One region of the Microcoleus sp. B3-D7 genome, then DNA from elsewhere that is predicted to be linked to it. Evidence: riboswitches for the same ligand, from Rfam matches in the RefSeq annotation. Region 1 holds a riboswitch; the other holds the start of a gene.

What was found. Region 1 has a riboswitch for cobalamin ahead of QUB25_RS04825 (hypothetical protein). Riboswitches for the same ligand answer to the same signal wherever they lie in the genome.
Region 2: linked by a shared signal. The riboswitch ahead of QUB25_RS15110 (DUF1636 domain-containing protein) and the one ahead of QUB25_RS04825 (hypothetical protein) in region 1 are both predicted to bind cobalamin.

What each region holds. Positions count from the first base shown of each region.
Region 1 is NZ_JAUBUE010000004.1:59,673-67,380, forward strand. Features, by position in the region: gene QUB25_RS04810 (hypothetical protein) at 1-144, shown strand, start outside; gene QUB25_RS04815 (ABC transporter substrate-binding protein) at 237-1,631, shown strand; gene QUB25_RS04820 (Uma2 family endonuclease) at 1,839-2,417, shown strand; cobalamin riboswitch at 2,456-2,600, shown strand; gene QUB25_RS04825 (hypothetical protein) at 2,762-3,202, shown strand; gene QUB25_RS04830 (methyltransferase domain-containing protein) at 3,222-4,076, shown strand; gene QUB25_RS04835 (ABC transporter ATP-binding protein) at 4,326-5,174, shown strand; gene QUB25_RS04840 (diacylglycerol/polyprenol kinase family protein) at 5,331-6,032, opposite strand; gene QUB25_RS04845 (antibiotic biosynthesis monooxygenase) at 6,237-6,518, shown strand; gene QUB25_RS04850 (DinB family protein) at 6,572-7,078, shown strand; gene QUB25_RS04855 (glycosyltransferase) at 7,311-7,708, opposite strand, start outside.
Region 2 is NZ_JAUBUE010000019.1:72,480-80,187, forward strand. Features, by position in the region: gene clpX (ATP-dependent protease ATP-binding subunit ClpX) at 1-1,020, shown strand, start outside; gene QUB25_RS15095 (type IV pilin-like G/H family protein) at 1,096-1,710, shown strand; gene QUB25_RS15100 (serine/threonine-protein kinase) at 1,702-2,976, opposite strand; gene QUB25_RS15105 (serine/threonine-protein kinase) at 3,064-5,040, opposite strand; cobalamin riboswitch at 5,175-5,321, shown strand; gene QUB25_RS15110 (DUF1636 domain-containing protein) at 5,344-5,754, shown strand; gene cobW (cobalamin biosynthesis protein CobW) at 6,124-7,158, shown strand; gene QUB25_RS15120 (GTP-binding protein) at 7,341-7,708, shown strand, end outside.

The DNA of each region.
Region 1 (7,708 bases):
CAAGACCAAACAAAAAACAAACAACAAGCAATAAGCCACCTAAAACAGGCAGAGGCTATTTTCAAAACTAAAGGCTATGACGAGGAAGCAATGCAGGTTTTCCAACTTTGGGGCGCGCTCTATTGGGGACTTCGTGGAAAGTGAGGTTTAGATGGAATTTTCTCTTCCCAGGCTCTGATGGGAATACTTACCCCGAGGTTCGACCTCCAAACACTATCAAAATAAGGAGAAAAACTATGTCCCAAGATCACAAAAAAAGTCCACCGCCCATCTTTTTTATTGTTGCTCTCGGCTTAATTGCGTTTGGCGCGTACAAGTTCCTTCCCGGTTTATTCAAGGGAAAAAGCTCAGATACATCGGGAGCAATCGCCAATCGCATCAGTTTAGGAAATCAGCTATTGGTGACATCCCAAACAACAGCCCAAAAAAAAGCCGGCGTTGAAGCTTTTGTCAATAGAGATTACCAAGCAGCCGTCAAAAAATTTCAGGATTCGCTGCAACAAAATCGCAACGATCCCGAAACCATTATTTATTTGAATAATGCCATTATTTATTTGAATAATGCCACAACCAGCAATGGTTCTTACTTAAAACTCGCTGTCAGCGTCCCCATTGGTAGCAACCCCAATGTCGCGCAAGAAATCCTTCGAGGTGTAGCCCAAGCTCAGGATGAAGTCAATACTAGCGGTGGCATCAACGGCGCAAAACTGCAAGTAGAAATTGTCAACGATGACAATAGTCCAGAAGTGGTCAGAGATGTTGCAAAGACATTGACAAAAGATCCGAGTATACTAGCCGTAATTGGACACAATGCTAGCAACGCATCTCTCGAAGCTGCTCCGCTCTATCAGCAAGAAAAACTGGTAATGGTGACACCGACTAGCTTTGCCAATAATCTCTCAGGATTTGGCAGTTACATCTTTCGGACTGTTCCCAATATTAGCGTCATGGCTGCTCCCCTAGCAGAATATGCAGTCAAAACAGAACGCAAAACTAATATTGCCGTTTGTTATGACTCCCAAGCACCGGATAACATATCATTTAAAGATGAATTTGTGGCATCTCTTACTGCTGCTGGAGGCAAATTAGTTCCTACTGTTTGCGACTTTTCAGTACCCTCTTTTAATCCCGAAAGTGCGATCGCCGATGCTGTCAGCAAAGGTGCACAAGGATTGATGGTAGCACCCCACGTCGATCGCATTGACCGTGCGATTTCTCTGGCTCGCATCAATCGAGGCAAATTGCCACTCTACGGCAGCACTACGCTCTACACCTTTCAAACTTTAAAAGACGGACAAAAAGACGTTGACGGGCTTGTTTTGCCCGTTCCCTGGCATCCTGACACTAATCCCGGTAGCCGTTTCCCAGAAAATGCCCGCCAGCGTTGGGGAGGCATTGTGAATTGGCGAACAGCAACGAGTTTTGACGCGACTCAAGCTGTGATCGCTGGCTTGCGGCAAAGCAATACGCGGGAAGGATTGCAACAAGCACTCAGAAATGCGAATTTTTCGACAGCAGGATCGAGCGAGGATGTGAAGTTTTTGCCGACGGGCGATCGCGCGGGGAAGCCGATTTTAGTACAAGTTAAGCAAGGAGGAAGCACTGGCTATAACTTTGTCCCGCTGCGGTAATTTTGTTAAGTGCGATTGGGCTCACATCTTGCACATTCTCAATCAGCCTTTCAGGGGCGGGCAGAATGCCCACCCCACAATAAAATTCCCTCTTTGTGGAACAGGCATCTTGCCTGTTTCTTAGCATGATTAAAATCTATTTTTCTGTTAAATTAGCCAAATTTTTAAGATAAAATGAAATGAGTAGATTAAAGGAGAGCGTTGTGTATGATCGCGCCCGTTGAAACCAAAACCTACACCGCTGAGGAATATCTAGAATTAGAAATCAATTCTCAGGAGCGGCATGAATTTATCAATGGGGAGATTGTTCTGATGGCTGGCGGCACACCGGATCACAATGAAATTACCACTAATTTAGTTGTTGCGCTGAAACTGGCGTTAAAAGGGAAACCATATCGGACTTTCAGTTCGGATCAGCGGCTGTGGATTCCCCAGCTTAATAATTATACTTACCCGGATGTGATGGTGGTTGCGAAACCGATCGAGCTGCAATCTGGACGGACGGATACAATTACTAATCCTGTGTTCATTGCTGAGGTGCTATCTAAAGGTACTAAAGCTTATGACCGCGATGAAAAGTTTGCTGCCTATCGGAGTATTCCTAGCTTTCAGGAATATTTATTAATCGACCAATATCGACTACGGGTGGAGCAATATTCTAAAACAGATGCGAATAAGTGGATTTTTTCGGAATATAGCTGTATGGGCGATCGGCTGAGTTTAACATCTGTTGCTGTGGAAATTTTGCTGGCCGATTTGTATGAAAATATTGAGTTTGGTGAATAGGCGGACGCTTTTTTGTCAAATATCGCAAATAGTGGTAATATCCCCGTATATTGATCGGCTCTGATGGAGAACAGCCATCAGACGCAAGGGGGAAAGTTCGGTGCGAATCCGGCGCTGTCCCGCAACTGTAATGAGATCGTTGGAGCTCTGAGTCAGGATGCCCGCCGATTTGTTTACCTGTTGTTTTTCATCTGCGAGGTATGGATGATGGTGAGTTTATTATTTTTTTTATTATTGGATTGGGTTTTTTTAACCGCAGATATCAGCAGATAAACACAGATGAACGCTGATGTAATTTGATCTGGGTTCTGAAGCGTATTTTATTTTAATGGAAATGAAAACAAATGCGAATCGAAGATAGTGTTTGGCAGGGTAGTTTTGGCTACTGGCAAAACTTGTTTATTCATCAGAATATTTTGTCGATCGGACATACTGCTTGGAATGGCTTTTTGCATCGAGGACGAGGCTTGGTTGCTTGCAAAATCAATACTCCCATTAACGGCTCGGTGAATTGGAGCGTAGATACTATCAAGTACGATCTGCAATTTATTTCCGACTTGGAGGCAACCGTTTATTTGCAACAACTAGAAATAGAGGAAAACACTGTTTCAAATTTGCTCCAAATCATTGCTGGCTACGAACCCAAGGAAGTCATTATATTTTTGTCGATCGCCAACGGTCAGATTGATATCAATTTGTTGCAAAAATTGGCAATTTCTCCTGTTGAGTGCTATGAACAAGTATGCAGGCGCTGGGAAGAATTTCAACTCTGCCCGAAATCCTAAAACTTACTAAATTTTCCGAATGTCGCAGCCAAAATCCATCGAAATTTCCAAAGTAACTCGCTACCAAAATGCAGCGCTTAATTACTATTTGGGCCTGACAGATTCGCCCTACCTTCACTACGGCTATTGGGAAACCCTACCTGTGCCCGCTGACGAACTAACGATCGCACGATTGCGCCTGGCTCAGCAAGCTTATACTGTAAAACTGTTGGATGCGATCCCCAAAGGCACTCATACGATACTGGATGTGGGCTGCGGGATTGGCGGAAATGCGGCTTATTTGCTCGATCGAGGTTTTGCAGTGGAAGGGCTCGCACCCGATCCGTTTCAACAGCAGCGCTTTCTTAAGTGTACTGGCGATCGGGCAATCTTCCACCTCACGAGGTTTGAAGACTTCAAAGCAACCCATTTCTACGATCTTATTCTCTTTAGCGAAAGTAGCCAGTATATGTCGGCTGTTGATATTGCTAACGGTGCCGCCAAAATCCTCAATCAGGGTGGCTACGTGCTGCTGGCCGATATGCTGCGATCTGATGCTAATTATAAAGAGGGAATGTTCTCTAATTGTCATGTTGTTACGGAACTTCATGCAGCATTAAAGCAGGCTGGATTCACTTTAGTAAAAAGTGAGGATATTTCCGCCCATATTTTGCCGACTATCGATTTGTATGTCGATACTTTCCGCAGGTATGGACTGAATACGATGATCTATGTTGCAGATTTAATTGCGATAACAGTTCCGCCCGTCCACAAATTCCTGCGCTGGATATTTCGCCGCTGGTTCAAAAAGCTGGTGGTTGAAGGATTGGAAGCGGGCAAACTTTTTGAGCAACATCTTTGTTATGAAATGCAACTTTGGCAGTTGTCAAAATAAGATCGAGGCTGACACAAATATAGCAATCCTAAATCATTTGTGAATTTCTTACTCCCTCCCCTTGATAAGGGGAGGGTTGGGGTGGGGTAAAAAGTTTACGACTCCTGCAACGATTGCTATACAATGGAAATCGGTAATCGGTAATTGGTAATCATTCATCGGGAATCGGTAATTGGAGGCATAGCCTCCGGGTATTTCTTCCCAGGCAGAGCCTGGGAACAAGGCTATAAAAAATAAAAAATAACGAATATGTCTGAATGGATTCTCGAATTCGCTGGCACTTCCTACTCCTATCCCTGCGGTTCGCGAGTGGCAATTCAGGGTTTAAATCTCAAAGTCCCCGCCGGGAAACGGTGCGGGCTAATCGGTCAAAATGGCTGTGGCAAAACTACCTTTTTTCTGTTAGCAAATGGCTTATATCAACCGCAACAGGGAATTATTAGCTGGCAAGGTGAACCCTTTCGCTACGATCGCAAATCTTTGATGCAACTGCGCCAACAAATCGGACTCGTCTTTCAAAATCCCGAACATCAATTAGTAGCTTCGACGGTAGAAGAAGATATTTCCTATGGATTGTACAATTTAGGCTTAAGAGAATCCGAAATTGCTCAACAGGTGCAGCAGGCGATCGAGCAATTCGATCTAAGCGAACTCGCCCGCGAACCAATTCACAATCTCAGTTTGGGCCAGAAAAAGCGGGTTTCCATCGCCGATATCATGGTTCTCAAGCCCAAACTGCTGCTGTTAGATGAACCTACCGCCTATCTCGACCCGCGTCACACCCGACAACTGATCGGTTTACTTCAACAAATTCACAGCGCTGGAACCACCATTCTTTTAGCAAGTCATGACCTCGATTTCATCTACCGCTGGGCTGATTGGGTGTTTGTAATGGATCGGGGAAAACTGATTTTAGAAGGAACACCGGAAACCGTTTTTGCTCAGCGGGATGTGTTGGAACAATTGCAGCTTGGCGTACCGCTGGCGATCGAGCTTATGGAGCAAATCAGGGCGATGTTTCCAACAGACGATCGCTCAAAAATCCCCGCTTTCGAGCAATGGCAACAACAAATTTTACAAGCACGTCGGCTGCTTTAACGAGACTTAGACAATTGATAATTGGCGTTGCTGATTGACGGGATGAATCACCTGTGATCGGAAGTTACAAAACTCACCCGACTTCGTTTATAGCAATTGCGAAATCTTGAATTCATACCTGTATCCAGCAACGCCCCCCGTGGGAGGAAGTTCAGATTACACATTACCAATTATCAAAAATTGATTTAGGAAAAAGGCGATCGCCCCGCTGCCGATGGGCACAGTCAGATTGTCAATTCCCAACTTGGAAACCGACTCCAAAGTAGCAGCAGCCAAAGCTACAACAGCAGACACAGCCCAAGTTTGCCAAATATTGCCTTGAACCGCCAGCAAAATCAAACTGCTAACAGCAAAACTCACCAAATACATAGTTGCAGAACCTTCCCAACTCTTCTGGATTCCCCAAACTCGATAAATATGTTTGCCGTATTTCTGGCCGATGACAGCAGCCAATCCGTCGCCCCAAGCCATGACTAAAATGCCCAAAGCAGCGTACTCCTGATGCTGTAGCGGCCAAAACCAAGCTACGAGAACGCTGATACTAACAGCATAGAAAAAAGTCCCCCAACTCTTCCGGTTGATACTGTTAAGACTGGGCAAAATCGGAACTTGGTAAGAAATTAGGGCGATCGCACCTGCTAAAATTCCCGCCGAAATCCCCACCCAACCGGGTATTTCCAGCCACCACGCCAGCAAAATCACATTTCCAGTACCGATGTGAACAACCTTCCGCGATACTTCAGGATCGACAGAAGTAAAGCGATTTAACCCTTCAGCTACCAGTAAAATCAAACCCAACCAGACTCCCACGAGGGAAATTTGCAACCACACAGTCGGAATTTCAGAAAATATAGACACGATATTTAGGAAAAACTTATTTACATCAGGCACTCTTTACTACTTTAGTGGAAAGCCGATCGCTCTGTTCGGTGTTGGGAGGATTTTCAACTGCCGCTACGGTATAATCTACTCCTCTCCTGTGGTCGGCTTTTGAGACAAAGTGAGTTAGTCTAATAAAATTAGTCGTTTGAAGTTTTGAGAGGCTCAGAGAATCTGACTGCTATGCAATATGTATTAATTATTCATGAAGTAGAAAATTATGAAGCTTGGAAACAGGTATTCGATCGTGCTGAAAGCATCCGAAAAGAAGCTGGCGAGCGATCCTATCAGGTCTTGAAGTATCACAACGATCCGAACAAAATTGTTCATTTCTCCGCGTGGACATCAATCGCAGATGCTAGGGCGTTTTTTGAGTCGCCTAGACTGGTTAAAATTAGAGAAGAAGCCGGAGTTAAAGCTCCTGAGTTTATTTATCTAGACCAATTAGAGTCAGGAGTATTGTGAAAGACCTATTTGTATAATGTAAGTTGTTCAAACTATGTGATTATGTTTTGAGTATGTACGACGGTAGCTACTACCAGCTAATGGCTGAGTACAATTGCTGGATGAATCAAAATCTATATTCGGTCTGCTCGGCAATTCCTGATGAACAGCGCAAACAGGATATGGGTGCCTTTTTTAAGTCGATTCATGGCACTTTGAATCACTTACTGTATGGTGACAAAGCATGGATGGGTCGTTTCACTCTTAACCCATTTTCTGGTACCGTTATCGGTCAAGAACTGTATGCTGAATTTGAGGTTTTGAGAGCAGAACGGGAGACAACGGATCGGCAAATTATAGAATGGTCTAGACACCTTAATTCTGACTGGTTGAGTCAACCGTTTGAGTACACAAGCAATGTAGATGGTAAATGCCGCGTGCTACCGACTTGGGTTCTGGTGACACATATGTTCAATCATCAAACTCACCATAGAGGGCAAATTACCACACTACTGAAACAACTTGGCTACGACCCAGGCGTTACAGATATTCCGTGGCTACCCGCTATATCAATCGGATAATTTCTGCTTGTAAACCGACATAGCAGAACACTGGGCGGTTAAAACCTCATCTACACTTGCCTCTCGTCCCAGCAGAGGGGGACTCAAGAAAATCAAGAATTTAAACCTGTTTCGGTGGGTTTTGTCTGTATAAACGTGATTTTAATCCCCGACTTTTCAACCCTTGCCTTGCGAGTTTTGTGTGTATAGACGCGGTTTCAACCGCCGCGTATTCTGTAGAAATCCTCCGCCTTCACAACTCCCGTTTCATCAACTTTCGCACAAACTCAAAGGCTTTTGGACGCAACTCGACGGGCAGCAACGACAATCCCAAACCCGCCCACATTTTCGCCGCAGAAACCGACTTTCCTGCCCGCACCATCAGGCGCCCTTTTTGAGTTTCACCCACCTCAATCAGCCGCAAACCTAGCGCTAATTGAGTTTCGGCAATTCTTTTGAGTCTGACTGTTTCCAACTTCTCCGACTCAAACTCGTAGCCGGTCAAATAGCGCAATTTATCGCTTAAATACGGAATTGCCCGATCGACTCCTTGCTGTCCTGCATGAACTCGATACTCCATCAACAGCTCCGGCAAGTAATAGCACTTTTTGCCCGCAATCGCAAGTCTCACAAACAAATCGTTATCTTCGC
Region 2 (7,708 bases), on a different contig from region 1:
TTGAGCGTTGACCAAGCTAAAGATAGCGACAAGTCTTCCCCTGACAGCGATGTAGAATTGCAAAAATCCAACATCCTGCTAGTGGGCCCCACAGGTTGTGGCAAAACCTTGTTAGCCCAAAGTTTGGCGCAAATGCTCGAAGTGCCGTTTGCGGTAGCGGATGCGACGACGCTGACAGAAGCTGGATATGTCGGCGACGATGTAGAAAATATATTGCTGCGGCTGTTGCAAATGTCCGATTTTGATGTCGAATCGGCGCAGCGGGGCATTATTTATATTGATGAAATTGACAAGATTGCTCGCAAAAGCGAAAATACTTCGATCACGAGGGATGTATCGGGAGAAGGAGTTCAGCAAGCGCTGCTAAAAATGTTGGAAGGAACCGTGGTTAACGTGCCTCCGCAAGGCGGTCGCAAACATCCTTACCAAGATTTTATTCAAGTTGACACTAGCAAAATTCTATTTATTTGTGGCGGTGCTTTTGTCGGTTTGGAAAAAATAGTTGAACAGCGTTTGGGTAAAAAATCCTTGGGCTTTATTCAGCCAACAGAAAGCGACAGCAACTCGACTTTGCCGGCGAAAGACAAGCGGGCGGCTGATATTTTGCAGCAGGTACAGCCGGACGATTTAGTCAAGTTTGGTTTGATTCCTGAGTTTGTCGGGCGGATTCCGGTGGTGACGGTGATTTCGCCACTGGATGAAGCAGCTTTGATGCAGATATTGACTGAGCCCCGGAATGCGCTGGTGAAGCAGTATCAAAAGCTATTGAAGATGGACAGCGTGGAGTTGGAATTCCAGCCGGAAGCGCTGCGGGCGATCGCCCAGGAAGCCTATCGTCGCAAAACTGGCGCGAGAGCTCTCCGAAGCATTTTAGAGGAGTTAATGCTCGATGTGATGTACGAGTTGCCTTCTCGCAAGGATGTGGCTAACTGTATGATTACTCCTGAAATGGTCGAGAAGCGATCGACTGCCGAATTGCTGTGGCACCCCGCATGGCGCAAACAGCACGAAACAGCTTAATTGGTCATCTGTAGGGTGCTTGTGGCGCACCCTACAAGCTTGGCAAATTTACTTTATGACAGACAGCTTAAAAAAATGTCAACAGAGATACATAAAACAAGTGAAACATACAGCGTTTCATTATTTAGTCTGGTGGTACGGACTGTAATTTACAGCGGATTTTTTGCTGGCATACTAGCATCTTTTTACAATTTCAAACTCAACACTATTGTGATGTCAAGCAGTGCGCGATGGCCACAAGTGAAACAAGATATTACTTCGATCAATGAAGCGCAGCAAGCTTACTATGCAAAAAATAACAAATTTAGTGATTCCCTGGAAGGGTTGGGTGTCAAAATGAGAGCCACAAATAACTATAAGTACAAAATTCTGTCATCATCAATAATGAACCCAGTATCAATAATGAACCCAGTTCAAGTCTTGGAGAATAAGCGCGAACCAGCACAAGTTGAAAGCGGAAGTGTCGTGATTGCTATACCTATAGGTGAAGAATGGGAAGGCACAAGGCACGGCGCAGTATACACAGGAGCAGTATTTGCTTTCAAAAAATATCTTAGCAATCAACTAACAACAATTTCGGTCATCTGCGAAAGCGAGCCGTCAATTGAGGGGTATGCAAGCTATCCGATTCAGCCAACTTTTGACGGCAGAGAAACTCACTGCCCGCCCTATACAACTATTTTAAGGTAATACCTTTAAACTATTTTGAGCCATTCTTTGATTGTCTAAATAAAATTCAAACTTCCAATTTCCAGGTTGCTCATAATTTTTAAAGTTGTACCCGCACCAAGTTTTTAGTCTATCTGCAGTTGTCATTAAACGAGATTGACCCTGAGCCACCAATTTTCCTTGAGGGTTAAATAACTTACAAATACCTTGATATTCTCCCTTTGACAAGTTAGTGACACTGACCGCAAAATAGACTTTCTGTTGTTTTTTTAAAGACACAAAATCTATAATATTGGGGGATATTATCTCGCTAGTTAACATCACTTGAGTCACAGGTTTTAAATTCGGTTTTCTGGCTTCGGATTGAGATTTAACTACTTGTTGAGGTTTAGGAGATTTCAGGATAAACGGGATAAAAATAGCAGCACTTGCTGTCAACACTCCGATTGATATGAGTGGAAGTTTTGATGTTTTAGGCTGGCGAACTACCTTCAGGGGAATTAAATCATTGAGGGCTGCATCTGCGGAAGCATAGCGGTGTTTCAAATTCGGTTGCACCATTTTTTGCAGCCAGTCAAGAAATTCTGGAGTTAGCTGCGGTAAGCGATATTTAAAATTAATCCGCCCCGTGTCGTCCATCAAGCTGCCAATTTCGGTAGAATTGATGCCGATTAGCAAGCAAATTAGCGTGGCGCCGAGACTGTATAAATCGGATGCGACTGTTAGCTGGCGGTTGAACATTTGTTCTGGCGGCATAAAGCCCAAGGTGCCTTTGACAACGCTGCTGGCAGCGACTTCTCCCCCGCCGATTCTAGCAAATCCGAAATCGACAAGGCTGACATTGAGGCGATCGTCCACCAAGATATTTTCCGGCTTTAAATCTCGGTGGATAACTGGCGGCACCCGATTTTGCAGGTATTTGAGTATTTCTAACACAGAGATAGCAATTTGCTTGGTTTTTTGCGGTGTTTGCTGCGGCGAAGTTGCCAGGGAATTAGCATTTTTGTATTCCTGTACCATGCAGAAACCCGATGCAGTTTGGAAAGAATCTAAATAACGGGGAATGTTGGGGTTATCGAGTGCCCGCAAAATCTGAATTTCTTTTTCATAAGCTTGATATTCCGCCCAATTAGCGCCAGTCTGGGCAAATTGAAATTGTTTGACAACAACGGAACGTTTGGTATTAATTTCGGTAGCGAGATAAGTAACTCTACCGCCCGCGCGGTTGTGTCCGAGTTCGCGAGTTACTTGATAGCCGTAGTTGGAAAAGTCAGGAAAATTATTCATAGCTTGGCAATCACAACTTCAGTTCCAAAAAGGTTTGTAGTAAGGACTTCAGTCCTCAAAAAATCAGTAAAACAAGCGAGCCATTATTTAAGGTTTAATTAAACTAGCTTGTAATTTGCGATAATTAGCAATAATTCTATTCGGTTTAAAAACAATCATCTCAAGTAATGGAATAGCCGTGACAGCTAAAGAGGCGATTGTCGCTCCTCCTACAGCTACTATTTCCATTGGTTCAACCCATTCTCGTTGAGCGACAACGTTTAAAAACAGTCGAAATGCTACTCCCAAGCTATTACAAAATCCGGCAGCGAGAAAAGCTATTGTTTTACGACGTATGTTAATAATGCTTCTGAGGCTAGTCTGCTCGTCAATCGGATTATGAAAAATCGTATAAACTATCATGCAACACAAATTGGTTAGCAAAATAAAAAATGCTGCCCAGGAACCTTCACCCTCGATCATTGCCGCGAGAATAAGCAATGCACATAATAAAAATTGCACGATAATAGCCAGAGTCATAGCCAAAGCCCTATTCATCATACTTCCAAGTGCAGCTCCACATAAACTAAAGAATATCGGCGCAATTACCATCCATATCAAGGCAGCAATTGATAGAATTATATTGTTCGATTTGGGAAAATTACCAAGAACTTCAATAAAACCAGACTTAACAAAAAAAGATAAAATTAATCCTATTAGCGATCCCAATAATCCTCCTACCCAAGTTTTTTTATTACCCTGTGATTCTGCTAAGAGTGTGATTTCAGCAACGGCAAATCCATAGACTAAGCTCATAATAATACCGAAAGCAATGTCATAGGCGTCGCCCATATTAAAGAGAAAGGCGAATAAGACAAAGCAGCACATAAAAATCAGGTTGCCCTTAGACAATAAAGTAGTTAGTTCTGGTATAGGGAGGGTAGCTGTTGTGACTTGGATTTCTAGTTTATAACTGTCGGGTTCGGAATTAGTATGCAAGATTATATAGCGATCATAAGCTTGACTTGCCAGCAATTGTGTGGTATCAACTAGGATTTTGCAAGCAACATTATTGCTCTCAAATTTCTGCGGCTCAAACGATATCCAAGGGTGGTCGTAAGGTGTGTGTGGCGGGTCGTTCGGATGCGCGGCAACTTCCCATCTGCCCGCAAGCATTGTATCTGGAATTGGGTTGCTAATTTCGATTACTTCTGTTATTGTTTCTCCCAATTCTGTAGCGGTTAACTCCAGGCGCTCGCGATTACTTCTGACTTTCGGCAAGCGGCTAACATCGAGAGATTCCAGAACGGCTAAAGCATTAGCGGCTGACTTGTATCGGTCTTGCAATCTCGGTGCTACCATCCTTTCCAGCCAGTTCATCCAACCCTGCTGCAACGGCGGTACTAAATGCCGAAAATGAATGCTATAATTATCACCGATCAAGTTGCCGACATCCCCAGATTTCGTACCAGTTAACAAACAAATTAGCGTCGCACCCAAGCCGTAAAGGTCGGATGCTTGTGTTAATTCCCGGTTAAACATTTGCTCTGGTGGCATGAATCCCATTGTGCCTTTGACTACGCTGCTGGCGGCGATGTTTCCGCCTCCCAAGCGCGCAAAACCGAAGTCTACTAGGTAAACATTTAACTCGTCATCGATTAACAAGTTTTCCGGTTTGATGTCGCGGTGGATTACGGGCGGTTTTTGGGATTGCAGGTAAGCTAGAATTTCTAAAGTTGCGATCGCAATTTGCTTGATATCCGGCGGCGAAAAAGTCCGGGCGACAGCAGATTCGGCATTTTTGTATTCCTGCACCATGCAGAAACCGCTGTCAGTTTGAAAAGAATCGAGATAGCGTGGAATGCCAGGACGATCCAGATTTTGCAAAACTTTAATTTCTTGTTCGTAAGCTTCGTATTCTGCCCAGTTAGCACCTAACTGGGCAAATTGAAATTGCTTAATTACAACGGATTTTTTTGTGTTAATTTTTGTGGCGAGATAGGTGACGCGGCCGCCCAAACTGTTGTATCCGATTTCGCGACTTATTTGATAGCCATGTTGGAAAAAGTCAGGAAAAGCGTTCATAGGTAATTACTATGCTTTGTAGTAAGGACTTTAGTCCTGAAGCCGTTATCTTATAAGGACTTTAGTCCTTACTAAGAACGAAACGATCGCTCCTACAAACATAACTTTTTTGAAAAAAGGCGGCAAGTGTGATAGGATTTGATTTCGCGATCGGTTCTAGCGGGGAGCAGCCGTTAGAGGAAACGGGGAAAGTTCGGTGCAAGTCCGGCGCTGTCCCGCAACTGTAATGAAACGCTTGTTGTTTCTAAAGTCAGAATGCCCGCCGATATCTAACTCACTTTTGAACGCATCTGCGAGGTACGGATGATGGATGGAATTAATGCGGCTGTACGCACAAAGCACAATCTGTTTGTTTGCACTGCTTGCGCTAGTGTTTGGAAAAACGGCAAGCGCGAAGGCAAAAGCGGCGGCCAACAATTTATGGAAAATTTGTCGCAACTCGCTAAAGATTGGGAGTTTTCTGATAAGTTTGAGATTCAAGAAGTTGAGTGCATGAGTGCTTGCAGTCACTCTTGTGCGGTGTCTTTTGCTGCTGTAGGAAAGTACACTTATCTGTTTGGCGATTTACCAGCAAATGAGGCGGAAAGCATCGAGGCGGTACTCGAATGCGCGGGTCAATACTATGCTAAACCGGACGGTTTGTTGCCTTGGTCTGAGCGTCCTCAAGCTCTGAAAAAAGGCGTTTTAGCAAAGATTCCACCGCTGGCAAATTAGAGCCTTTCTCGTTACCATGCTCTGTCCATTGGTGACAACTTAACTTCAAACCGACCGTTTCTCTTGTTTTTATCGAAATCTAGATTCCCCCTAACCCCCCTTAATAAGGGGGGGACAAGAAATATTCTCAAAGTCCCCCTTCTTAAGGGGGATTTAGGGGGATCTAGATTTCGCCTAAAAGCGACTTTTATTGTAGGTTTCCGTCTTAAGTTGTTACCTACGTTCTCGGCCTGGGATCGCATAGCCAGAGGCTCGGCCTCGTGTTAAAAGCGCTCCTTTATTCCAGCGAGGCAACAGCCTCTAGATCGGTATTCCCAGGCAGAGCCTCGGAACAAGATATCCCACCACCAAATAAGCACAAAATTATCAATGCACAAAATCCCTGTTACTGTCATCACTGGTTTTCTCGGTAGCGGCAAAACTACTTTAATTCGCCACTTATTGCAAAATAATCACGGTCGCCGCATTGCTGTTCTGGTTAACGAATTTGGCGAAATCGGAATTGACGGAGAACTCCTGCGCGATTGTCAAGTTTGCGACGAAGAAGAAAATGTCAGCAGCAATATTGTAGAACTAACAAATGGTTGTCTTTGCTGCACTGTTCAAGAGGAATTCTTGCCGACTATGCAGGAACTGTTGAAGCGCAGAGAACAAATTGATTGTATTGTAATAGAGACTTCTGGCCTCGCACTTCCTAAACCTTTGATTCAAGCTTTTCGCTGGCCGGAAATTCGCACCGGTGCTACTGTGGACGGTGTTGTTGCTGTTGTCGATTGCGAAGCTATTGCTAGCGGTACTTTTGTCGGTGATATCGATGCTTTGATGGCACAGCGACAGGCTGATGATAGTTTGGATCACGAAACTCCGATCGAGGAATTGTTTGAAGACCAGTTAGCCTGTGCCGATATGGTACTTTTAACGAAGGTCGATCGCGTAGATGCGGAAACTCACAAGAAAGTCCAAAGCTGGTTGCAACAAGAGTTGCGTCCGAGTGTAAAAATTGTGCCCTGCAAAGGTGGCGAAATTAACCCTGATGTGATCATGGGATTTAATGCGGCGGTTGAGGATGATTTGGAGTCTCGCCCCAGTCACCACGATGCTGAGGAGGAACACGAACACGATGATGATATTAACTCGACTTACTTTATTGCCGATCGCGAATTTGAACCTGAAGCATTGGTGAAAAAACTGCAATCCTTGATGCAGCAGGAGGAAATATATCGGATTAAAGGGTTTGTGGCGGTTCCCAAGAAACCGATGAGGATGGTGTTGCAAGGTGTGGGCTCGCGGATAGAATATTTTTACGATCGTCCTTGGCAACCTTCTGAACTCCGCCAAACCAAATTAGTGCTGATCGGTCGAGAGTTAGAGCGCGATCGAATTGCAGCTATGATTAACAATTAATTGTCATCTGAGAGGGGCGGGTTTATCGATATTTTGAATGGCAGCAAATATTATTGGTAAAACTTGCCCCGACAAGCTCTGACAAACAATTTATTAACATTATTTAATATTGTGGGCGCTGCCAGCAGGTCTGGTGTACAATAGCGATAATGGTTATCATTGTACAATAATCGAGGTCAAGTATGGTGACTGCTGGGGCGATCGAATCAGTTCCTGTTACCGTTCTCACAGGCTATTTAGGTGCAGGCAAAACCACGCTGCTGAACCGCATTTTAACACAGGAACACGGCAAAAAAGTTGCAGTCATCGTCAACGAATTCGGCGAAGTAGGCATCGACAACCAACTGATAATTGATGCCGATGAAGAAATTTTCGAGATGAACAACGGCTGCATTTGCTGTACAGTCCGAGGCGATTTAATTCGGATTATCGGTAACTTAATGAAGCGGCGAGACAAATTCGATCACATAGTCATCGAAACCACAGGTTTAGCCGACCCCGCACCCGTAATTCAAACCTTTTTTGTAGACGAAGATATGCGGGGCAAATT